4 regions of the Flammeovirga sp. MY04 genome follow, and region 2 is predicted to be linked to each of the others. Evidence: riboswitches for the same ligand, from Rfam matches in the RefSeq annotation. Region 2 holds a riboswitch; each other region holds the start of a gene.
What was found. A riboswitch is a leader RNA that binds a small molecule or an ion and turns the genes downstream of it on or off. The one in region 2 is predicted to bind S-adenosylmethionine.

Region 1 (6,182 bases), 130 kb from region 2:
TTCATAATCACAGCAGTTTCAAACGGCACTAATATTACTGATGGCCTAGATGGATTGGCTGCGGGTACTTCCGCCATAGTCGCCACCGTGCTCGCCATATTCGCCTACCTTTCTGGTAACATTATCTTCTCCAATTATCTTAATATCATGTATATCCCACAATCTGGTGAGATCGCTATTTTCGCCACTGCATTGGTAGGTGCATGTATTGGATTCTTATGGTATAACGCTTACCCTGCCCAAGTTTTTATGGGAGATACAGGTAGTTTAGCTTTAGGAGGTGTCATCGCTAGTTTGGCGATTGTTCTACGTAAAGAATTGATGCTCCCTCTTCTTTGTGGAGTATTCTTGGTGGAAAATTTATCAGTAATGATTCAAGTATTTTATTTTAAATACACTAAGAAAAAATATGGTGAGGGTCGACGTGTCTTTTTAATGGCACCGTTGCATCACCACTATCAAAAGAAAGAAATACCTGAGCCTAAAATTGTTACTCGCTTCTGGATTGTAAGTATTCTATTAGCGATCTCTACAATATTAACTCTAAAAATCAGATAATTTTAATGAAAGATAAGTTGTTGGTACTTGGTGCCGGTGAAAGTGGAATTGGAGCTGCACTACTCGCATTATCAAAAGGTTTTGATGTTTTTGTTTCTGATTTTGGAAAAATTTCTGAAGAACAAAAAAAAACACTTAAAACTCATTCAATTCCATTCGAAGAAGGGTCTCATGATAAAGCACCAAGGAATCCTAAAATTGTGGTAAAATCCCCAGGCATTCCTGATACTGTTCCTATCATAAAAGAGTTGAAGGCGAATAATGCAAAAATCTATTCTGAAATTGAGTTTGCCTATCAATATACAGATGCCAAGATTATTGCAATTACAGGTACAAATGGAAAAACAACTACCACAAAACTTATCTATCATTTATTAAAGGAAAGTGGTTTTAATGTTGGTTTAGCTGGAAATATTGGAATTAGTTTCGCCAAAGAAGTTCTAGAGAACGACTATGATTGGTATGTATTAGAAATTAGTAGTTTCCAATTGGATGATATCGAAACTTTCGCTCCCGATATTTCTTTAATTCTTAACATTACTCCCGATCATTTAGATCGTTATAATTTTGATATCAATCAATATGCTGATTCTAAATTCAGAATTATTGAAAATATGTCGATGAAAGGTAGTTTTATCTACAGTGAAGACGATCAGAATATCAAAAAACATCTAAGTAAGAGAAATATAAAGCCTTGGGCCATCGGTTTTGATCACACATTCTTTGAACAAGGAAAATTAACTATTCCATTTAAAGGAGATAGTTATTCCTTTAATCATTTACCTCTAAAGGGGCCACATAACGAATGGAACATGAGTGCTGCAATTCTAGCTGCACTATCTGCTGGAGTTTCTCCTGAAGATATTCAAGATGCATTACCATCTTTTGTTGGAGAACCTCACCGATTGCAATTTGTCAAAGAAGTCAATCATATTAAATATATCAATGATTCCAAGGCTACAAATGTAGAAGCCGCATTCTTTGCGTTACAATCTTTTGATACGCCTATTGTTTGGATTGCAGGTGGTACTGATAAAGGCAATGATTACAGTATGTTACACGATGCAGTCGAAAGAAGAGTGAAATCTATTATATGTTTAGGAACTGATAATAGTAAATTATTGGCTGCTTTTGGAGATCAAAAAGTAATGATTGAAACCCAAAGTATGGAAGAAGCAATATCGCTAGCAACAAATGCTGCAGATACTGGAGAGGTAGTTTTATTATCTCCTGCTTGTGCAAGTTTCGACCTATTTAAGAATTACATGGATAGAGGGGATCATTTTATTGAGGCCGTTCAGAAATTATAAATAATGCATGGAAAAGCTATTAAATAGATTAGAGGGAGACCGTATCATATGGGGTGTAATGATCACATTATCGATGTTTTCGATATTGATTGTTTACAGTGCTACCGGGTCTTTAGCCTATATGCAAGCAGGTGGTGATAATGAGCATTACTTATTACGTCATTCTACCCTTGTCATTGTTGGTATCATTGGTGCTTACGTTTGTCATAAAATAGATTATATTTACTATTCTAGATTATCAAGATATGCACTTTTACTATCAATCCCATTACTGTTATTTACTTGGTTCTTTGGATCGGAAATAAACAGTGCTTCTCGTTGGATCGAAATCCCTTTTATCAATTTTACTTTTCAGCCTTCTGATTTAGCAAGGCTTGCACTAATCGCCAATATGGCTTCCATGCTTTGGAAAAGACAAAGAGATATTGGAGAATTTAATAAAGCAATTGTCCCTCTATTAGTATGGACAGGTATAATTTGTGGATTAATAGGTGTTTCTGATATCTCTACAGCCTCTTTGTTATTCCTCACTATTATGCTTCAGTTATTTATCGGGCGTGTTCCCGTTAAATACTTATTTATGTTGATAGCGATTGGTTGCCTTGCGGCCTTGTTTGTTTACCAATTTGGTCAAAGAGGTGGTACTGCAGTTTCTCGTTTATCTTCTTTTATGAGTGAAACTGAAATACCTTATCAGGCAGAACAATCTTATATCGCAATTTCAACTGGTGGAATTTCAGGTAAAGGTATTGGAGAAAGTACTCAAAGAAACTTCCTACCTCACTCTTATTCTGATTTTGTTTTTGCCATTGTGGTAGAAGAATATGGTTTAATTGGGGCTTTAGTAATTATAGGACTTTACATTACCCTACTTTACCGGGGAATGGCAATTGTCGCTACTAGTCAAAAAGCATTTGGTGGTTTATTGGCAGCTGGTCTTACCTTTAGTTTAATACTCCAGGCATTTGTACATATGGGCGTGGTCACAGGATTGCTTCCATTAACTGGTTTACCTTTACCATTAGTAAGTATGGGTGGTACCTCTTTATTGTTTACAGGTATGACCATAGGTATTATTCTAAGTGTGAGTAAATCTACACAAGAAGATTCTGAAGAAATCAGATTAAAAAGAACCGAGAGATCCAAAAAGCGTAAAGGATATGATGGTATTAATCGTCCTAAAAACGTTAGAATGAATTAAGTTTAATATAATCTTACATCAATTACTTGTTGTAATTAAAATATACATTCCACAACGACAATTTGATAAATGCATCAGATTGTCGTTTTTTTATTACTATAAGTCAAGTATAAAATTGGATCAATACCATTCACTACTTGTTTATATAAACCACATATCAAAAGATAGATCAAATGGTACGTAGTTTTTAATCGATAACTCACATCACGAATTAGGAGACAAGAAACTTAAAGAGATATATTGAGTGTTGTTCTGATACTTTCCCGTTAAACCTGATATCTTTTTTATTTGTAATTACACTTCACATGACCCTCAATACGACTACTACTATAAAAGACCATTTATATGGTTTAAGAGAGTGCATTATCGATCAATTAAAAAATAACATAAAAGGTGAATTAGAAATTCTTCATCAAACTATACATGAACTATGTAAAATTACAAGTTCAACTTATGGATTTATAGGTTTGATTGATCAAGACTTGGAAAAACTCAATTACTCCAACTTGATAGAATGTACCTCATTTCAAAATAATATACCGATGCTTGGTAATGGCCCTTTAAATACTTCCTCAATAGCAGTAAAGTATTTGAAATTGGCTCATGGTAAACAACTCCCCTTTTTTAGTTATGATGAAGATAAGTACAGAACACAAGCAAGCTGGTTCTCATTTTTATTAATCCCTATATTTCATCAAAACCAACAAATTGGATTAATTGGTTTATGTGATAAGAGAGAAGGATATTCAAAAAACCTATTGCGATCTATCAATTTATGTTCAACTGCGATCTATCATGTTATGCTTCAACAAATAGAAAAAGTAGATATGATGAAAGCTTTTGACCTAACCCCTCCATCAAGATTTTTTTGCGATAAAACCATTTACGATATCATGTCTACCATAGATGAAAATGGTACAATTGTACTCTCTAACATTATGTGGAATGAATGTTTTGGTTGTAAGAAGAATCAAATCCTTCAAATGATTATGCATCAAGACCATCATTTGTTTTTCAAATTAATGGAAGATGCACAACGCTCTGGCTTTACAGAAAGTGCTATTGTTCGAATGATAAAAAACAATAAGATTCTATACCTAAATATGCGTGTCATTAATCTTAGGAAGCAAAATCAAATTCAGATCATTGCTCAAGATGTCTCAGAAAGATATACCAAGAAAGCTAAAATAAAATTACTCTAATTCTGATTTAATTCTTTCTAATAATGAGTTTCCATAAAGTTTTGGTAAAGAATGATCAGATCGACCTCTTAACCCCATCAATTTTTCGGCTTGTAACATAGTTAGGTTTCTGTATTTTACTTCTTCTGAAGTCGATACAAATTGATTGCTTAGTACTTGATAGCACTCTTTTAATGTTAATTGAAACGGTTCTTTACTTGCCATAATTTTAAATTATAGTGTTATAAAATTCAACGAACATCAAGAAATAAGGGAGGTGATTTAGTTTTTTTGTCTAGAAATCGACCACATCATTTTTACCACCGTGGCTACTTTGCTCGGTTGGTACCTAAAGGTTCTTGATGATTATTGTGCAAGATTAAAATGATAATTCTTTAATTCCAAATCATTAAACTTGATTAACAAAAACATTTCATTTTTTTTAAAGTTGATGATTTAAGACACTACTCCCTCACAAAAAAATAATAAACTTTAAGTCTCCTTTTTATTTCAACACTGATTACCTAACTTAAAGTATTCTAAATAACATGAAACTTAATCTTTACATAGTACCCTTATTCTTATCAATTCTTTTTTCATGCTGTGAAAATCCAACTATTGATGATGAAAATAATCAACCTTATCCCCTAGAGTTGCCTTCACATTTTGGAAGAAATTTTGTATTACCAGAAAACAACCCAACCACTACAAAAGGCGTGGAATTGGGTCGAATGCTATTTTACGATACACAACTTTCCAGAGATCATTCTACTTCTTGTGGAACATGTCATCAACAATCCTTATCATTTACAGATGGAAAAGCTTTAGCCGAAGGTATTCATGGTCGTGTAGGTGAATTTAGTAGTATGGCTATTGTGAATGCTATGTGGCAAGGAAAATTTTTCTGGGACGGAAGGTCTGGTAGTTTAGAAGATCAAGCTTTAGGCCCTATCGAAAATGTGCTAGAGATGGACATGACTTTGGATGAAGTAGTTGAGCGTTTACAATCAGACCCTAAATATCCTCCGATTTTTGAGAAAGCTTTTGGCAGCGGAGTCATTACTGAAGAAAATATTGGCAAAGCAATTGCTCAATTCGAACGTACTTTAATTTCAAGTAATTCTAAATACGATCAGTACTTAAAAGGAAGTTACATTCCTACCGAAGAAGAGTTATTAGGTATTCAATTGTTCTTTACTCATCCAGAACCAAGTATAAACCTAAGAGGTGGAAATTGTGGTGATTGTCATTTAAATATTCTAACCTCAGGTGACTTTAAAGGGTTTAGAGGGTTCCATAATAATGGTTTGGATGACGATGATAATTTAAAAGAGGGCCTTTCTGATGTAACAGGGTCTGAGTTTGATAAAGGAAAATTTAAGGCACCGAGTTTAAGAAATATAGCTGTTACTGCACCGTATATGCATGATGGCAGATTCAATACACTTGAAGAAGTTTTAGAGCATTATAATGAACATGTAAAGGATAGTAAAACTTTAGATGCCCTAATTAGAGAAGGGAGCAATGAACCTATTTTTCCTGGTGATCCCGTAAAATTGCATTTAACAGAAAAAGAGAAAAAAGCTATCCTCACATTTTTAAATATGCTTACTGATGAGGATTTCTTAACCAACCCAGCTTTCTCAGATCCTTTTATTAACGAATAATCCATCTAAATAATCGTTTACAAAAAGTACAATTTGATATAAAATTCTGCATTTTTGTTATGTATCACTTAAATAAGGAAATGATTTTCTCTTTTTAAGTGAGCTGATAACTTAAGTTCAACAATGATATTGAATTTTAAAGTTTCGATCTGTCATTAATATTTCCACATTATCAATTATACCAATGAGTTTAGAAAGAGATTTACAGAAAAGAAGTAACGGAGTATGTGAATTATGTGCTTCAGAAGAAAATGTTTCCCCTTTT
Region 2 (6,182 bases):
AGAAGTGATTTCTTCATAGGTGACATTTGGAATATGTTGCGTAATAAAACGTTGCTCAGATACAGGGAATAAGACATCACTAGTAATGCCAATTACCTGAGTGTATGCCTGTATACTCTGAAGTGCTTCTTCTAAAGATTTACGGTTTCTACCTAAATGATGACTGTCCATTGTTTTAGATAAAGTCCAATAAGAATAAGCGTTAAATCTTTTAGTTAATTTATCACCTTGATATTGCTGATAAGTAGATGCTCTGTAATTATCTACTTTATTTACGTCTTTTTCAGATTGAGTTTCTTCATAAGTGCTATAGTTTCTATAAGATAACATAGCAATAGCTCTAGCAGCCTTTAAACCATTAACTCCGGCGTTATCACTTTTGTCTCCCCAAGTAGGATCAGCTTCAATTGACATCCTTTGTGCTTCATTAAATGCAATACCCCAAGCAGAATGTTTAGAGTTTGTTGCACATATAATAAGGTTTTCCATCATTTTGGGATGCATCACTGCCCATTCTAAAGCTTGTTGCCCTCCTAAAGACCCTCCGATTAAGGTATTAATAGATTTAATGTCCAAATGATCTCTTAAGATATTTAAAGAGTTGACAATGTCTCTAATCGAAATGTTAGGAAATGAATCATAAAAAGGTTCTTTGGTTTTAGGGTTTATAGATGTAGGTCCTGTAGAACCATAACATGATCCTAAAACATTTACACATATAATAAAGTGATCCTTGGGGTTGAAGATAGCGTCTTCTCCAAAAAGTCCATTCCACCAGTCAAAAACATCGGCATTACCAGTAAGGGCATGACATACCCAAATGACATTGCTTTTGTCTTGGTTTAACTGACCGTAGGTGTAATATGAAAGGGTGAACCCTTCTAAACTTTCCCCAAATTCCAGATCAAATTTTTCTTTGTATGTATAATAATGCTGTTGCATTTATTGCTCTTGATTACGAATGAAATAAATGAGACACAAAAAAAGACTTCAAATAAAGCCTAAATCAAGGATACAAAGATTGGATAAGTAGTACAGAAGGCATCTTCATCACGTTCCGATATTTGCTTATAGTTCCTAAAAATTTAGGCTAGGATGTAGCACCTTTTCATTATTTATGATGGTTGCTAGAGGGTCTTTGAGCCTAGTCTCTTGCCTCTTCTTTATAAACACTTACGTCTTTAGAAGATGTAAATGGTATGCGATTTCAAAATAAATGTAGAATTTAGAAAAAAACAAACCCTTACCTCTTTATTTACGAGAAGTAAGGGAAAATGATTGTTTTTTTTGAAATATTATAATTCTACAATGATTCCGATTGAAGGTTGTAATAAACCGTTCGTTGTTTCAATAAACTTAGGAACGTATTTGCTTGGGTCGTTAGGATCTACTACAGGATTACCCATTTGATCAATTTCTGTAGTCAATATTGGCTGACCTTTCGACTTATAATTATAAATGTTTTGGATATCCAAGAAGAAATTGATACTCCACTTATTGAAATAGTAATGTTTGTCAACTCTAACATCTAATTGATGTTGTGCATCTAAACGTAACGTATTGATCTGTGAGTAATCTCTAACTCCTCTACGCTCTGCATCCCAAACTTGTCTGTCCATAGATGCGTCAACATCGTATGGAGTATAAGGAGTACCTCCAGAGTATAACCATCTAGCTCCGATCTCCCAATTTCTTTTTAGTTTTTTACCACCAGTTAAGGATACAATGTTTCTACTATCCCAAGAAGAAGGTGCGTATACATTTGGATCTGCATTGGTAAACTCTGACTGTACATAAGTATAAGCTAAGATACCATAGAATCCTTTGTAGAATTTTTGCTGAGCCAAGAATTCAACACCTCTAGATCTACCCAAAGAAGTACTTGTTACTGCTTCAGAACCAATTACACCAAAATCAGCACCTAAATTGGCCAAAGAGATTTGGTTATTAATTGAGTATGGATATTGATCGTATAATTTTTGGAATCCTTCAACAGTGAATTTCAAGTTCTTTTCAGGGATTTTATATTCTAAACCACCCACTAATTGTTTGTTTCGGATATAGGTTAAGTCATTTTCTTTGTTGACAAATTTGCCATCTTCTTTATATCCAAGCGTGGTATAAGTCGGTAACTGATAATAGATACCTGTATTGAAGTTTAAACTCCATCTTGGAGTGAACTGATATGAAGCTGAAAATCTAGGAGAGAACTGATCTAATAAATTACCCATAGTATCTGAGTAATCATTCGCGTCTACTCTTGCTCCTAATGATAATGTGACTTTATCACTTGCTAATTTCTTTGAAACTGTACCAAACGCTCCCCATTTATTTAAAGGAAGATTACTATCAAAAGTAATGGTCTTTAACTGATCGTCATCATAATCATATAAAGTCTGGAAAGTTTTATTGGTATATGTAGCGTATTCATAATTCACACCGTATGAGAATGTGAATCCATTATTTGTGAACGTTACACCCTCTAATCTAAATTTATTTTCTGCTTCGGTAGAGTTGTAATCGTAAATTTTTGCTTGATTTCTATCGTTGCCAGGATGTTTGAACTGATTGTTGGTTAACATATTTCGAGAAGCTACAAACGTAAATGTTGAGTTGTCTCTAAAATGTTCATATTTCGCCCCGATAGTATAATTCCACTGATTTTGTTCAGGTAAATTATTTAAAGTATAAACGTTTTGCTCGTAATCTTCATCTGTTGGTTCGCCAGGTGAATCTGCCAATTTAAATTGGTCGATAGCACCTAATCCTATGATTGATATTTTGTTTCTTTGATTGATGTCGTATTTATACTTTAATTGGAAGTCATTGTAAGTAGGCAAGAATGGTAATCCCAATACACTAAACAAGGCTTGTAAATAAGATTGTCTCGCTGATACAATAATTGATGATTTATCAGTTACAGGTCCCTCGAATGTAATACCAACATCCGATGTTCCTAAAATTAAGTTAGTTGTATGCTGATCTGTTCTTCCGTCTTTTTGTGAAAATTCCATCACTGATGATAAGGCATTTCCACGACCTGATGGATAGGCACCAGAATAGAATTCTACATTTTCGATAAAATCAACGTTGATCATTCCAACCGGACCACCTGATGCTCCTTGTGTAGCAAAGTGGTTGATGTTAGGAATTTCAATTCCATCCAAGTAAAAGCGATTTTCGTTAGGAGCACCACCTCTAATTAATATGTCGTTTCTAAATGAAGCCGTAGATGCTACACCAGGAAGTGATTGTAAAACTCTTGAAATGTCTCTATTGGCACCAGGAGCTCTCTTTACTTCTGTTACACCAATACGTTGAACAGATACAGGACTTTCGTCAGATTTGTAAAAGCCATTGGCCACAACTTCCACTTCGTTTAGTTCTTGAGTGGAAGGTTTTAATTGGAAATTGACCTGTGCAGGTCTAGAGTTGGTAACTTCTACTTCTTGTGATGCAGGGGCGTAACCAACGTAATTAACTACAAGGTTATATAAACCCGGTTCTAAACCTTTAATTTCATAGTTACCATTGTCATCTGTTGTGGCTCCTTTTGTTGTGCCTTGAATAACTACCGTAGCGTAAGGTACAGTCTCATTTTTTGGTACCTCTGTCACTTTACCTCTAACAATACCACTTTGAGCGAATAATGATGAGGAGATGATAAAAATGCTGAATAATGTTAGAAAACTTTGTTTCATTGTGTTTTGCTTTAGTCCAATTCATTAACACTTGTAAAGATGAATTGTTTTAGTTTAGTGTTTGTTTAAACAAATAATTTTAAAACAACACTAATTACCGATTCGAAAGTATTTGATTATGAGTTAAAAAAAATAGTAATCATTGATAAATAAATACAGTAATAAGTGGTCGGGAAAAATTAGAGTTCAAGTGTTAGTAAAATTAAATGCAAAGAAAGGTAACTTTAAGTGATTTTTGAATATTTTAAGAATTAATTTATTGTTACATATGACTAGTTTTTTGTTGTTCAGAACTTTAAAAATATATTTGATTTTTTGATATATAAACAATTAGATTAAGTCATGAATATTGAAGATTTTAGAAATCATTGTCTTTCAAAAAATGGAGTGACAGAAGAATTTCCATTCGATGAAACCACAATTGTATTTAAAGTAGCAGGAAAGATGTTTGCACTGACAAATATTGATTTGTTTGAAAGTATTAGTTTAAAATGTGACCCTGAAAAAGCATTGGAACTTAGAGAAAAATATGCATGTGTTCGAGGAGGGTACCACTTAAATAAAAAACATTGGAACACCATTGATGTCAATGCAGATATGGAAGATAATGAAATATTAAATTGGATAGATCATTCCTATCAGTTAGTATTTGATAAACTACCAAAGAGAGTAAAAGATACACTAATTACCGACTAAATCTTCCGTTTATTTTTTTATTTACTACAAAATGTTAATCGATTAGATTAATTTATTGCTAATTTTACAATAAATCATTAAATATTATGAAAATGTCGTCATTAAGTAATATTTTTGATTTTGCGATTGGAACAACCTAAGACAGATAATAAGATCATGGCTGACAAAACATTTTTTGTAATAGACTTCGATAGTACTTTCACTAAAGTAGAAGCATTGGACGTGCTTAGCGATATTTTATATGAAGGTACAGATAAAAAAGAAATTGTAGGGAAAAAAATCAAAGACCTTACAGATCAAGCAATGGCCGGAGAACTGTCGTTCAGAGAGGCTTTAGAACAAAGATTGGCTTTATTAGAGGCAACGAAAAAAGACGTTACTCAATTATCGAATGAGCTAAAGGAATTAGTATCAGAATCTGTAAAAAGAAATAAGGAATTTTTCTCTAATGAGACTGATAATGTTTTAATCGTATCAAGTGGCTTTAAAGATTTTATTACTCCAGTAGTAACTGAATATGGTATTAAGGAGGAGAATATTTATGCCAACACATTTACTTATAATGATAAAGATGAAGTAACAGGTTTTGATGCTTCCAACCCTTTATCAGAACACAAAGGTAAAGTAAAGCTAATGAAAGAACTTTCACTTGAAGGTGAAGTAGTTGTCATTGGCGACGGATACACTGACTATGAAATTAGAGAAGCAGGATATGCAAAAACATTCTTTGCTTTTACCGAAAATATAAAAAGAGAAAAAGTATTGGCTAAAGCAGATGTCGAAGCCAATAGCTTTGATGAAATACTTTTCACTATCAAACACCCTATGGCAACATCATTTCCAAAAAGTAAAATAAAAGTACTTCTTTTAGAAAATATCCATCAGGATGCAAAAGAGAGACTTATTCAAGAAGGATATCAAGTAGAACTTTTAGGAGGTGCACTTGATGAGGATGAACTTTGTGAGAAAATCAAAGGTGTTCACATCTTAGGTATCCGCTCAAAAACGATGTTAACTCGTAAAGTAGTAGAAGCTGCTGATCGTTTAATGATCGTTGGTGCATTCTGTATCGGAACAAATCAAATTGATTTAGACGCTTGTACTGAACATGGCGTTTGTGTTTTCAATGCACCTTATAGTAATACAAGATCTGTAGTAGAAATGGCGATTGGTGAAATCATCATGTTGATGAGACAAATACCAAAAAGAATGCGTCAGATGGATAGAGGAGAGTGGAGCAAGTCTGCAGGTGGATCTTTTGAGGTTAGAGGTAAGAAACTAGGTATTATCGGTTATGGTAATATCGGATCTCAGTTGTCTATTCTTGCTGAATCAATGGGTATGGACGTTTACTATTACGATGTAGTTGAAAAGCTTGGATTGGGTAACGCAACGAAATTATCTAGCCTTGATAAATTGTTAGAAATTTCTGATGTGGTATCACTTCACGTAGATGGTAGACCTGAGAACAAAATGTTCTTTAAAAGAGAGCACATTCAAAAAATGAAAAAAGGTGCTATTCTTGTGAACCTTGCAAGAGGACCAGTAGTTGAACTGGAAGCACTTCAAGAGGCATTAGAATCGAATCACTTAGCTGGTGCAGCTATCGATGTATTCCCAGTAGAACCTAAGAATAATAACGATACGTTCGATGCTCCTGTTAAGAATATCGATAATTTGATTCTTACTCCGCACATTGGAGGTAGTACTTTAGAAGCACAAGAGAATATAGCTGATTTCGTCCCTTCAAAAATGATTGAATATGTAAATACAGGTAGTTCGTTC
Region 3 (6,182 bases), 1.2 Mb from region 2:
GCTGTTCTAATAATTTTATCCAACGGCACCATTACTCCAAGGTCAATGATCTCGAAGTTGTTACAAGCTAGTACTACACTTACGATATTTTTACCTATATCGTGTACATCACCTTTTACGGTCGCCATCAAGATTTTGCCGGCAGAAGATGAAGCTGATAATTCTGGATTATTGGCTTTCTCTTCTTCAATATATGGAATAAGAATCGCTACCGCCTTTTTCATCACACGTGCAGATTTTACTACTTGAGGAAGGAACATTTTACCTTCTCCAAATAAATCACCTACTACGTTCATACCATCCATCAAAGGACCTTCGATCACTTCAATTGGACGAGCGAATTTCTGACGTGCTTCTTCTACATCTTCATCAATAAATTCTACTAAACCTTTAACTAAGGCATGAGATAAACGTTGTTCTACTGGATTTTCTCTCCAAGATAAGTCCACCTCTTTTTTCTTACCTTTTGATTTTACTGTTTCTGCAAAATCAACTAAACGTTCAGTGGCATCTTCTCTTCTATTCAAAAGAACATCTTCAACATGTTCTAATAAATCTTTTGGAATTTCTTCATACACCTCGATCATACCTGGGTTCACAATACCCATGTCCATACCTGCTTTACCAGCATGGTATAAGAAAGCGGAGTGCATGGCTTCACGAACCGCATTATTTCCTCTAAAGGAGAATGAAATGTTGGAAACACCGCCACTTACCATCGCATGTGGTAAGTTCTCTTTGATCCATTTTGTGGCTTTAAAGAAATCAACTGCATAGTTGTTGTGCTCTTCGATACCAGTGGCCACTGCCAAGATATTCGGATCAAAAATGATGTCTTGAGGTGCAAAACCTACTTTATTGACTAGAATATCATATGATCTTGAACAGATTTCTTTTCTTCTCTCGAAGTTATCTGCTTGACCATCTTCATCAAATGCCATGACAACTGCCGCAGCACCATATTTTTTGATGGTTGTTGCTTTATAAATAAAGTCCTCTTCTCCTTCTTTCAAAGAGATAGAGTTGACAATACCTTTACCTTGCAATGTTTTCAGACCTGCTTCAATAATTTCCCATTTTGATGAATCCACCATAATCGGAAGCTTGGCAATATCTGGTTCAGAAGCGATTAGATTTAAGAAACGCGTCATACATTCCTTAGAGTCCAACATCCCTTCATCCATATTGACATCAATTACTTGAGCACCACCTTCTACTTGGTGTCTTGCAATTTCGATAGCAGCTTCAAAATCACCATTTTCAATCAAACGACGGAATTTAGCAGAACCTGTTACGTTGGCTCTCTCACCCACGTTAACAAAAATACTTTCCGGCTTGATCGTTACAGGTTCTAAACCACTTAATCTTTGGTAAGGTGCTTGAGTTGGAATTTCTCTTACCTTAGCTTTGCTGAAGGTCTCCGCAATTCCATTAATATGGTCAGGTGTTGTACCACAACATCCACCAATAATATTCACTAATCCATCAAAAGATTCTAAGATTTTACTCATCTCTTCTGATGTCTGATCGTACTCACCAAATTCGTTAGGAAGACCCGCATTTGGATAGGCTGAAACGTTGGTATCAGCAACACGAGATAATTCTTGAATGTATGGACGAAGTAAATCTGCGCCTAATGCACAGTTCAACCCAACACTAAATAGATCCGCATGTCTGATAGAGTTCCAGAATGCTTCTACTACTTGTCCGGATAGCGTTCTACCCGATGCATCTGTAATCGTGCCAGATACCATCAATGGTAAACGTTCACCTTTATATAAGTTAGGAAATTCAGTTTCTCTCCCTTTTGGAGCTGCGGAAACTACCTTGCCTTCTTCAACATCAGTAAAATATTTATCTGCAGCAAATAAAGCCGCCTTACAGTTTAGTGTATCAAATACTGTCTCGATTAAGATTGTATCCGCTCCACCTTCTGCTAGACCTTGTACCTGTAAATAATAAGCTTCAACAAGATCATCAAAAGTAACCGCTCTATAACCTGGATCGTTTACATCTGGAGAAATAGATGCCGTTCTGTTTGTTGGTCCTACAGCTCCCGCTACAAAACGAGGTTTGAGAGGTTCCAATTCAGTGTACTCAGCAGCTGCTTCTTTTGCCAATTTTGCAGAGGCGTAGTTCAACTCATACACATCCGGCTCCATTTGATAATCGGCCATAGCGATCGTCGTACCACTAAATGTATTCGTCTCAACGATATCAGCTCCTGCTTTGAAATATTGTTTGTGAATATCACGAATAATATCCGGCTGAGTGATAGAAAGCATATCATTGTTCCCTTTCACATCACATGGGTGATCTTTAAATCGTTCACCTCTGTAATCCTCTTCACCTAATTTATGCTTTTGAATCATGGTACCCATCGCACCATCTAGTATGAGCACACGCTCTTTTGCTAACTCTCTGAGTTTTTTCGACATCTGATATTTTAAAAGTTACGTTTCACATCCTCTCCAATTGAAGAGTTAAAAACGTGCTTAAAAGTTACTGTTGAGACTTCCATTCCTGATTGAATGCTATAGCTCATCTTTCTCGGACACCTCCGAGGCGGGATTTGGCACCTGTAGCTGGGCGCAACGGTTGCCATGACATCTACGAGCCCGATCTCTTATGTCATTCGTGATAAGCACAGTGCAAATTAAATACAAAATGAAGAAAAGACCATATTTTATTGAATGAAATCGCCTTTTCGTCATCAATTTTAATACGAATACTTAATTTTTTTCAATTTTTTTAAATGTTCAATTTATCCAATAAACATAAGAGTATTTGATACACTTTATAAATTTAGAAATGGGTTGCGCAATCTGTTTCGAAACCTTTCGTACAGAAAAATAAAATCACGTTATCCGTAAATGACAACCGATTGCGCAACATGTATCGCAACATTCCGAAACTTTAAAAAACAGAAATCCAAAAATAGTACAACAATAGTCCACTTTTAGACAAAAGAACTGACTTACAACAATTTGTAATTCTATAGATTAAGGCTTAGAATTGTAAAAGACAAAAACATAGCTATCTACTGCGCAAAACTTGAAATGAATTATAATTTACTGCTATTACGTATTGTCTAAAAGTTATCTAGCTAGAAATTCTCTATTACAGTCATGTTTGATGAAATGACAAACATGCCCATTTTTTTTGCACATGTCCGTTACATGTCCATTTAAAACTACATTTAACTAATGAAAAAATTATTACGTTTCTTCAGTCTAATGCTATTGATGACCATAGCATTCACGTCCACATTGTATGCTCAAGAAAGAAAACTAACCGGGACAATTCTCGATGAAAACAAAACTCCTTTACCTGGTGTAAACGTGATTGTCACAGGAACATCAAAAGGTACAACTACTGATTTTGAAGGAAACTTTTCTATTCTTGTTTCAGAATCAGCCAAAACGCTATCATTTAGTTATATCGGATTTTTTGAACAAGTAGTTGAAATCGGAAATAAAACTAAATTCTCTATCATTCTAAAAGAAGATGCTAAACAACTTTCGGAAGTAGTTGTAGTCGGTTATGGTCAGATGGAGAAAAAAGATGTGACAGGCGCCATGTCTTCTGTTAAGGCAGAAGATTTTAACCAAGGTGTGATGTCCTCTCCTGATCAATTGATTCAAGGTAAAATTGCTGGTGTTCAGATGACTCCATCTTCTGGGGAGCCAGGTGCAGGTGTCAACATTCGTGTTCGTGGTGGTACATCATTAACTGCATCCAATGAGCCTTTATACGTTATTGATGGCTTTCCAATTGATAATACTGCATCAGACCCAGGTACTTCTGGTGTATATTCAAATTCTGCTAGAAAAAATCCATTGGCCACTATCAACCCTGCAGATATTGAGTCATTTGATATCTTAAAAGATGCTTCTGCAACAGCTATTTATGGAGCTAGAGGTGCAAATGGTGTCATCATCATTACCACTAAGAAAGGTAAAGAAGGTACTGCTAAAGTAAACTATGATGCTTACTTTGGAGTATCGACTATTTCTAAAAAATTGGGCATTTTAACTGCTGACGAATACCGTGCAGCTACTGCTGCCGAAGGGACTACTCCTCTAGATTTAGGAGCAAATACGGATTGGCAAGAAGTAATGACACAACAAGCAGTGACTCAAAACCATAATTTGGGTGTTTCTGGAGGAACAAAAACAACTCAGTATAGATTCTCTGTCAATTATCTTAACCAAGAAGGTATTATGATTAATTCGGGTATGGAAAGAATCGGTGCCCGTATGAACATCACTCAAAAGTTATCCGATAAAGTAACGCTTGGTGCCAACATGATGGGTTCATTCACTAAAAACAACAATCTTCCATACGGCGTTGGCGGTGCCTTAGATGGTGGTGTCATCAATAACATGATCCGTATGTCTCCACTCCTTCCACAAGACTATTCTTCAGCAAACCAATTGGAGAAGAACCCTTATATCATGGCTACGAATGTTAGAGATTTTACCAACACGCAAAGAGTTTTAGGTAATGCTTTTATAGAAGCTGAATTAATCCCTGGATTAAAAGGCAAATTAAATGTTGGTGGTGATTTAACTTCAGCAAAAAGAAATGCTTATTTACCTGGTACTATTGAATGGGTTGGTAAAGGCAATGGTAATGCAGATGTTCGTAATAATTTCCTTCATAACATGCTTTTTGAAGGTACTTTAAACTATACTAAAACATTTGGTGATACTAAATTGAATGCACTTGCTGGTTATACTTATCAAGCATTTGGATCGGAGTACAATGCCATAAATGCTACAGGATTCCAAGTAGATAATATTGCAGAATATAACCTTAATGCAGCTAGTGGACTTGTTATTCCAGATTCAAACAAAGAATCTAACAAACTGATTTCTTGGATTGGTAGAGCGAATGTGAGTTTTAAAGATAAATATGTCTTTACTGGTACATTAAGAGTTGACGGGTCTTCAAGATTCGGTGCAAATAATAAGTGGGGTGTATTCCCTTCAGTTTCTGGTGCGTGGAGAATTTCAGAAGAGGACTTCTTATCAACAAGCACAGTGTTTAGTGACTTAAAACTTCGTGCAGGTTGGGGTATTACTGGTTCTCAAGAAATTGGTAACTACCGTTCACTTCCTACTTTAGATGGTGGTAAATCGTTCAGTGCAGTAGGTATCGGATCGGGTGTAACGTATAACAATTACGCTAACCCTGATTTGAAATGGGAAGAAACTTCTCAAATCAACATTGGTTTAGATTATGAATTATTCGAAGGTAAAGTATTTGGTACTATCGATGTATATCAAAAGCATACAAAAGATTTATTGTTAGAGCTTCAAGCGGCTCAACCTGCACCTGTTGATGTATTCTTACAAAATGTGGGTGAATTAAAGAACCAAGGCATCGAACTATCAATAAATACAGTCAACGTAGCTAAAGATAATTTCACTTGGCAAACCGGAATTGTTGCCGCTCACAACAAAAATGAGGTATTAAATATTGGCGATTATGATCAAATACTAACGGGCGCTGTTGGTGGTCGTGGTCAGGTAGGTCAATTTGCCCAAGTTATTCAAAAAGGACTTCCTTACGGTACTTTTTATGGCAAAAGATACGAAGGACTTGATGAAAGTGGTAATGCGATTGAATCAGATGATCTTCATGTATTAGGACAAGCACTACCAAAATGGACTTTAGGTATCAATAACTCTATGACGTTCGGTAAGTTTGATTTTAATTTCTTCTTTAATGGTGCGTTCGGACATCAAGTATTTAATAACACAGCACTTGAATTCTCTTCTACTAATGATATCTACAGCGATCAATCTACTTATAATGTGATGAAAAATGCTGTAAATGAAGGAATCAGAGCGACAAAATACAATTCTAAATTTATTGAGGATGCTTCATTCTTGAGATTATCAAACCTAACATTCGGTTATACTTTCGATATGAACGAAGTGAAATTTGTGAAAAACTTGAGACTATATGTTTCAGGACAAAATCTATTTGTCATCACAAACTACTCTGGTTACGACCCAGAAGTTAATGCTCCTGCGGGAGGTACTCAAGTTCCTCCAATTGGCATTGACTATAACAACTACCCTGCTGCCAGAACATTCATAGGCGGTTTATCAGTTGAATTTTAATCCTCTCTTTTTACTAAAACGAAACAATCATGACAAAAAATAAATGGA
Region 4 (6,182 bases), on a different replicon from region 2:
AAGTATGACGAACCGAACATATTAAAGTATGGTGTATTACTTGGATTGTAAGAGTTCAACTCACCTAGACCAATTTTTAGATGTGGAATGTCATCTATATAAATGTGGCTTAATTCCTTCCCCTCAAAACTGATAATTTTTATGGATGTTTTTATATCTGTTCTAAACAATTCAGGTGATAATAATAAATGTATTCCCTGATCATTTATGATACTACCCTTAATGAATTCTTTTGACTTATAGATTTCCGTTACTTTTTCATTTATCAATTCTAATACACTATTTGGTTTAATGAAAAAGATTCTCCCGGACGAATTTATTTTTACTTTTGCATTGGTTAATTCATGATTAGGAAGTGAGATTTTCTTTATGTTTTTAGTCTTGAGGTCAACTAATTGTAAACTACTGAGGGTAATATTTGTTAGTGTATTTTCTTTGGGTATTTGAGCATTTAGATAAAAATTATCTAGAGCTATAGAATCTTGTAATGAATAATCTTCCTTATCCCAAAAACGCACAAAATCATTTACGGTAATTAGATGTTTATCGGTCTCATATATTTTCGCAACATAATTTCTATGTGGAAGGAAGACCACTTCTTTACCATTAATCATTGAGACACCACGTACATCAGAATGTATATTATCACTTATCCAAATGATATTATTACTTATGGATATAAGCACATCATTTACAATTGCTGAATTATTTTGGGCTTTTGCACCAAAGCTGAAAGTGATTAAGAATAATAGATAAAGTTTGAGGTAGCTCATTATAGATGTAGTTGATATAAGATAAATGTGTTGAGTAAATTTAATTGTTATAGTTCACCTTTAAAATAATAAATGAGATTATAATTATGAAAGCAATTACCATCTAGAAAATCTCCCCTATCCAAGAACATTATTCTAAGTATTTCTATAAAGAATAAAACATAATATGATTTATGGTTGCAAGTTGCAACTAATAATTATATATATTATTCATAATCAATTAAATTGAAATACTTATTAACCCATTAACTTTGCTTCATGAAAAGGTTCATTGCCCTTTTTAAGGAAAAACCTTTTATATCCTCATTATCATTAACCTTTAGTGAATTATTATATAATTATTCACTACTCCTATTTGTCACACAAGTCTATTCGGCTGAAGATGTAGGACGTTGGTTCATATTTTTTGCTGTCTTTAATTTGTCGATCAATATTAGAGAAGGGGTACTTTATGTTGCTTTAGTGAAATTTTCATCTGGAAAAGAAGATGAAACAGCACATTCTACTTATAAAACGGTTTTATACGCTCTATTACTTATAGAATCCTTAATTGGAGCGGTAATTTTTGCGATTGGGTATTATGATTTCTTCCCAGAAGTCTCCGCATTATTGTTATTTTATCCATTGTATTCCATTAGTAATAATTGTTTAAAATGGATTGAAAATATTCATAAAAGTCGTGGTGAATTATATAAAGCAGTAATGATTAATTTCACTACTCTTTTAATGCTTTTCACTGCTTTCTTCTATTTCAGTAATTACCCTGTAGAATTAAGTAATTTAATTATCTATTTGAGTGGCCTTTATTTTGTTAGTTTTCTTATTGGTTTAAGTTCAATTCCAACCTTCAAAATAGTTATAAGTAAATTTAATAAGAAAACGTTCAAACACATTATGCATTATGCCAAACAAGGCACGTTAAAAGCGATATTTGGTACACTTGCTTCTAGGATGACTTTATTTATATCAGCTGGTATTTTGTCTTTGGAAGTAACAGCACTTTTGGGTGTTGCTCAACGATATTTGGTGTTAATTTTATCGCTTAGTAATGCGATTCAGCTCATATTTTACCCTAAAATTGTCTTACTATTTGAGCAAGGTAACCTTAGGCATTTTAAGCTTGAATTTACAAAAACAATTAAAAGAGTGTATACTTTGATTGTTCCTATCTCTATTGCTTTTCTTATTGTCATTAAACCTCTTTTAGGTATTCTACATGGAGAAGGTTATGGAGAATCTTTCCACCTATTAGTTATTTTGATAATGTCCGCTCAGTTTTCGCCATTAGGAGCATTTTTCGGAAGTTATACTAATGCAATTGGTAAACCTCAATATTCAACCAATGTTGTGGTAATTAATAGCTGTATTTTAATTTTTAGCTCTTACTTCTTTGTCAAATTCTTTGGAGAACTAGGAACAGTACTTCCATTATTAGTTACAGAAATAATAGGATTCTTTATTATCTACAATTATTACCAGAAATACGAAAGGATCAATATCATATTATTGATGTTAAGGACACCAAAGCTATATCTGATCTATTTTAGAAGAGCAAAACAACTCTATCACCTTAAATTCAAAAAAACTTCTTAGAAAAATTTGAATTATACATTTTTTGTCTTTTACTTTGTATCATCATCAAGAATCCTTAGATGGATGCCAACCGAGTAAATACCACGGTGGCAAAATAGATGAGGTCGGAACGACAAAAACATTCCCCCTATTCTTATTAAATTCTTGATGTCATTGTAAAATTTTGTTTCACTCTAAATTTACATTTATGACATTATTCAATGAAAATGAACTTGTTGACGCTTCTCTTTTAGGGCAGCTATCTGATGATGAACTGATACATCAGTTTAATCTTGAAGTCGGTAACTTTCAGTGGAATAGTTCTCGAGGTATTTTTTTAAATGCCTTGAACACAGAGTTCCATAATAGAGACTTTAAAGGTTTATCCACTGTATTTAAAAGTGGTAAATTATCTCTTAAAAAGCCTATCCATTTATTAAATGGAGAATTGAATTTTATTTAGTATTTCAAAATTATATCATCATGAATTTACAAGAAGACATTTATATCTATTTCGTGGATCATTTTTCATCATTAAATGATCAATCATTATTGGAATTAATTAGGACTACATCAACTAAAGAGGTATCTCATCATAACAAAAAGATGTTAGATGCCTTAAATGATGTAAGGAATGCTAGATCAATCTGATTAACAGGTGTCACCCTATATGAATTGGGTGACACTTTTATTTTTTATATATCGGATAACCTCCTCCCTATTTGTCATTACTTTTTGTTTGGTATCTGATCCAATAATAAGGTTAATACCATATAATAATAACTTAGTGACAGGGTTATTAATAATCACTATATAAGAAGCTACAAGATGTGAATAGTTGTCCAAAATAACTTTTACTTTATTAGCAAAACTCATACGGAGATCTGTTAGCATCATTTTTACTTTAGAAACATCATATATAAAAGTTGTAGGTTTTTGAATGTTTTCTAAAATGATATGAACTACTTTAAAAAAATGTTCTACATCTTTTTTATTCAATGTTTCTTTCCTGAATGTAATTATTACATGATCATCAAATGGATATTCTATTTTAAATGTTTCGTCACTTAATTTGTTGCAAAGGTAATCTAGAGGGTACATTCTATTTTTGTTTGGGTAGTAAATAGAGAATGAATTTAATTGTAATCAAGAAACATTTGATATTGATTTGATTACTTCACTATCTAATTCTGCAAAGCTTCTTGCCATGTCAATATCATCGTAAACGTATTGTCTTATTTCTCTTTTAAATATCTTATTTATTGTATTTAAAATCACTTTCAAAAGCTTATTAGGTGCTACAATAAAATAAGCTCTCAATAAGTTCTGATATCTTTTATCATGTTCATTAAGTAAACGTCCATACTCTGCTCTGGCTGAGGAACTAATCCATTTGATATTACTTGAATCATCAATAACTACAAAAGGTGTATCAAACTTGTCAAAAACTTTTTCTTTTAGTGCTTTAAATTCAATAATATCTTGATGAGTTGGGTTTTCAGATAAACATGTCATTGTCACAATTGGAAAGTCAGTAACATCTATTACTGCAGCATTACATGTGTAAATTTTATTCATAATAGTTAGGTTTCTTGTAAAATATTAGTAGTTGGGTAGTGATGTGTAATGGTAAGGTTATTTTAAGATACCCTCTGATAATCGATCATAAATTTTAATTCTGATTTTGCTTTTTTGTATGCTTCATCATAGCTAGAACATATTACTTGACGAAATCTTGGTTTTGCAACAAGGTTGATACCTTTTAACATGATATTCACCACTATATTGGGAACTACAACATATGCTGTTTTAAAGAGATGAAGATATTTCTCATCACTTTCTTTGAGGCATTTACCATATTCTATTCTTGCTTCTGAGTCCATCCATTTGATTTTGGACACATCGCTAAGGACTATAAATGCTTCATTGATTTCCTTGAATACCTTATTTTTTAAGTTTTTGTATTCAATTACATCTTTTAGATTAGGTTGTTCTTTTTTACAAACGATTTTTACAAGTGGGAATTCTGAAAAATCAAATGTTGCCACTGAACATTCATAAATATCTTGCATGAGTAATAAATTAGTACACATAAAGAACACTAAAAACATCACCTTAGTTCAAAAAAGTGAATTTTTCTACAAAAAATTACAATGTTAGAAATCGCCCATAATATGAACTTGAAAAGAAATTATAATGAGTAATCGATAATTTTATAAACATACCTTTTTCTAAAAATATCTCATTGCATTAGTATTTATCTTGTAGAATTTGAACATAAAAAAAAGATCAGTCAATGACTGATCTTAATTTTGTTTAGTATTTAATTTTACATGTTTATACTTATATATTAAATCATGAATTAATTCCTAATTTATGCAGATTTCAAGTTCTCGATAAGATCCTTTTCATGTAATGCTTTAGAATATGCCTGTTCAAAAGATTTACAGATTACTTGTTCATATTTTGGTTTTGCGATTAGATTCACTCCTTTTAGAATGGCATTGGCAATAATATTAGGAACAACAGCATATGTTTTAATCATCAAATTACTGTATTTATCAGCAGTTTCTTTCATGTTTTTCCCATAAGCTATCCGAGCATCTGCATCCATCCACTTTACTTTAGAAATATCACCAATTACAACAAAGGGAGTAGTAAATGTTTCGAATATCTCTTCCTTTTTTGATTTGTATTCAATAATATCCTGAGCTGTAGGTTGTTCCTTTGTACAGGTTATGATTACAATAGGAAATTGTGTTAAATCAAAAATCGCAATTGATGTTGTATGTATTTTTTCCATGTATTTGTGAATGTTTTCAATAATCTAAACAATCATTGATTTTATTAAGTTCACAAATGGAAAGAACATTACAACTAAATTTTAAACCAAAATGTTTTCAAAATAGAGAAAATGTCTTCTTATGTATAGAGAAAGGCAATTTTCTTTTCTCTAATTTCGAAAAATCAGACTTTACTTACGTAAGTTTATTGATTTTCTTTGTTAAAAATTTTCATGTCCATTCCACCATCAATTTTACTAATAAAAGTAGCTGCAGATGATACACCAAAAATATTTGTAGCTGTTCTACCCATATCAATTAAAGAATCAACAGAAAGTACAAAGGTCAATACTATACCCATAACTTCTGCAGAAATACCCATAATAGTCATTGCGGTAATTGCGGCAAACGAGGCTGTACCAGGTAAACCAGCAATACCAAACGAAGAAATAACTACAGAAATAAACATTGTGATCAATACCGATGGTGAATATAAGTCCATTTGTCCACCCATTGCATTAGTTACTCCCACGGACAATACAATCATGAAAACGGGCCACATTGCACCACAAGCGTTCATACCCATTGTAGTACCTAATGAAGCAGCAATATTAGCCGTTTCTGTATCTACACCATTTCTATTTTCTAAAGTATCAATGGTAACGGGTAATGTTGCTCCACTTGATTGCGTACTGAAACCAGTTATCAAAGCAGGAATTAAATTATTGAAATGTTTAAATGGATTGACACCATTCAGGAATTGTACTAATAAATGCATTCCAATAATTACAGCCATTGTTAGGTAAGAAACCGAAACGAACTTAGCTAGGTCACTAAACAGAGAAGGACCTTTTTCTGCTACAGCCATTGTCATTAAAGCTAAAACACCATATGGAGTAAGTTTAATGATGGTCATAGTCATAGAATTGACAATCAATTTTGCAGAATCAATCGCACTAATCACCCTACTCATTTCTTGTGCTTTCTTTACCTTCATCCTTTTAATAGATGAACCAATGAGTAAAGCAATAATAAGTGTTCCAATAATATTATT

Region 1: another riboswitch for S-adenosylmethionine. It lies ahead of MY04_RS08970 (hypothetical protein); the one in region 2 lies ahead of metX (homoserine O-acetyltransferase MetX).
Region 3: another riboswitch for S-adenosylmethionine. It lies ahead of metH (methionine synthase); the one in region 2 lies ahead of metX (homoserine O-acetyltransferase MetX).
Region 4: another riboswitch for S-adenosylmethionine. It lies ahead of MY04_RS23730 (hypothetical protein); the one in region 2 lies ahead of metX (homoserine O-acetyltransferase MetX).

The regions. Positions count from the first base shown of each region.
Region 1 covers NZ_CP003560.2:2,214,881-2,221,062, forward strand. The annotation lists gene mraY (phospho-N-acetylmuramoyl-pentapeptide-transferase) at 1-558, shown strand, start outside; gene murD (UDP-N-acetylmuramoyl-L-alanine--D-glutamate ligase) at 564-1,868, shown strand; gene MY04_RS08960 (FtsW/RodA/SpoVE family cell cycle protein) at 1,876-3,069, shown strand; gene MY04_RS08965 (GAF domain-containing protein) at 3,375-4,271, shown strand; gene MY04_RS08970 (hypothetical protein) at 4,263-4,475, opposite strand; SAM-I-IV-variant riboswitch at 4,528-4,621, opposite strand; gene MY04_RS08975 (cytochrome-c peroxidase) at 4,799-5,917, shown strand; gene MY04_RS08980 (PhnA domain-containing protein) at 6,102-6,182, shown strand, end outside.
Region 2 covers NZ_CP003560.2:2,088,671-2,094,852, reverse strand. The annotation lists gene metX (homoserine O-acetyltransferase MetX) at 1-942, opposite strand, end outside; SAM riboswitch class I at 1,066-1,172, opposite strand; gene MY04_RS08420 (TonB-dependent receptor) at 1,296-3,701, opposite strand; gene MY04_RS08415 (MmcQ/YjbR family DNA-binding protein) at 4,044-4,397, shown strand; gene serA (phosphoglycerate dehydrogenase) at 4,554-6,182, shown strand, end outside.
Region 3 covers NZ_CP003560.2:904,627-910,808, reverse strand. The annotation lists gene metH (methionine synthase) at 1-2,438, opposite strand, end outside; SAM riboswitch class I at 2,539-2,647, opposite strand; gene MY04_RS03575 (SusC/RagA family TonB-linked outer membrane protein) at 3,207-6,134, shown strand; gene MY04_RS03570 (RagB/SusD family nutrient uptake outer membrane protein) at 6,164-6,182, shown strand, end outside.
Region 4 covers NZ_CP003561.2:962,096-968,277, forward strand. The annotation lists gene MY04_RS23720 (hypothetical protein) at 1-773, opposite strand, end outside; gene MY04_RS23725 (lipopolysaccharide biosynthesis protein) at 1,032-2,366, shown strand; SAM-I-IV-variant riboswitch at 2,404-2,496, shown strand; gene MY04_RS23730 (hypothetical protein) at 2,554-2,808, shown strand; gene MY04_RS23735 (hypothetical protein) at 2,829-2,996, shown strand; gene MY04_RS23740 (hypothetical protein) at 3,012-3,446, opposite strand; gene MY04_RS23745 (STAS/SEC14 domain-containing protein) at 3,492-3,923, opposite strand; gene MY04_RS23750 (hypothetical protein) at 3,986-4,417, opposite strand; gene MY04_RS23755 (hypothetical protein) at 4,720-5,148, opposite strand; gene MY04_RS23760 (cation:dicarboxylate symporter family transporter) at 5,334-6,182, opposite strand, start outside.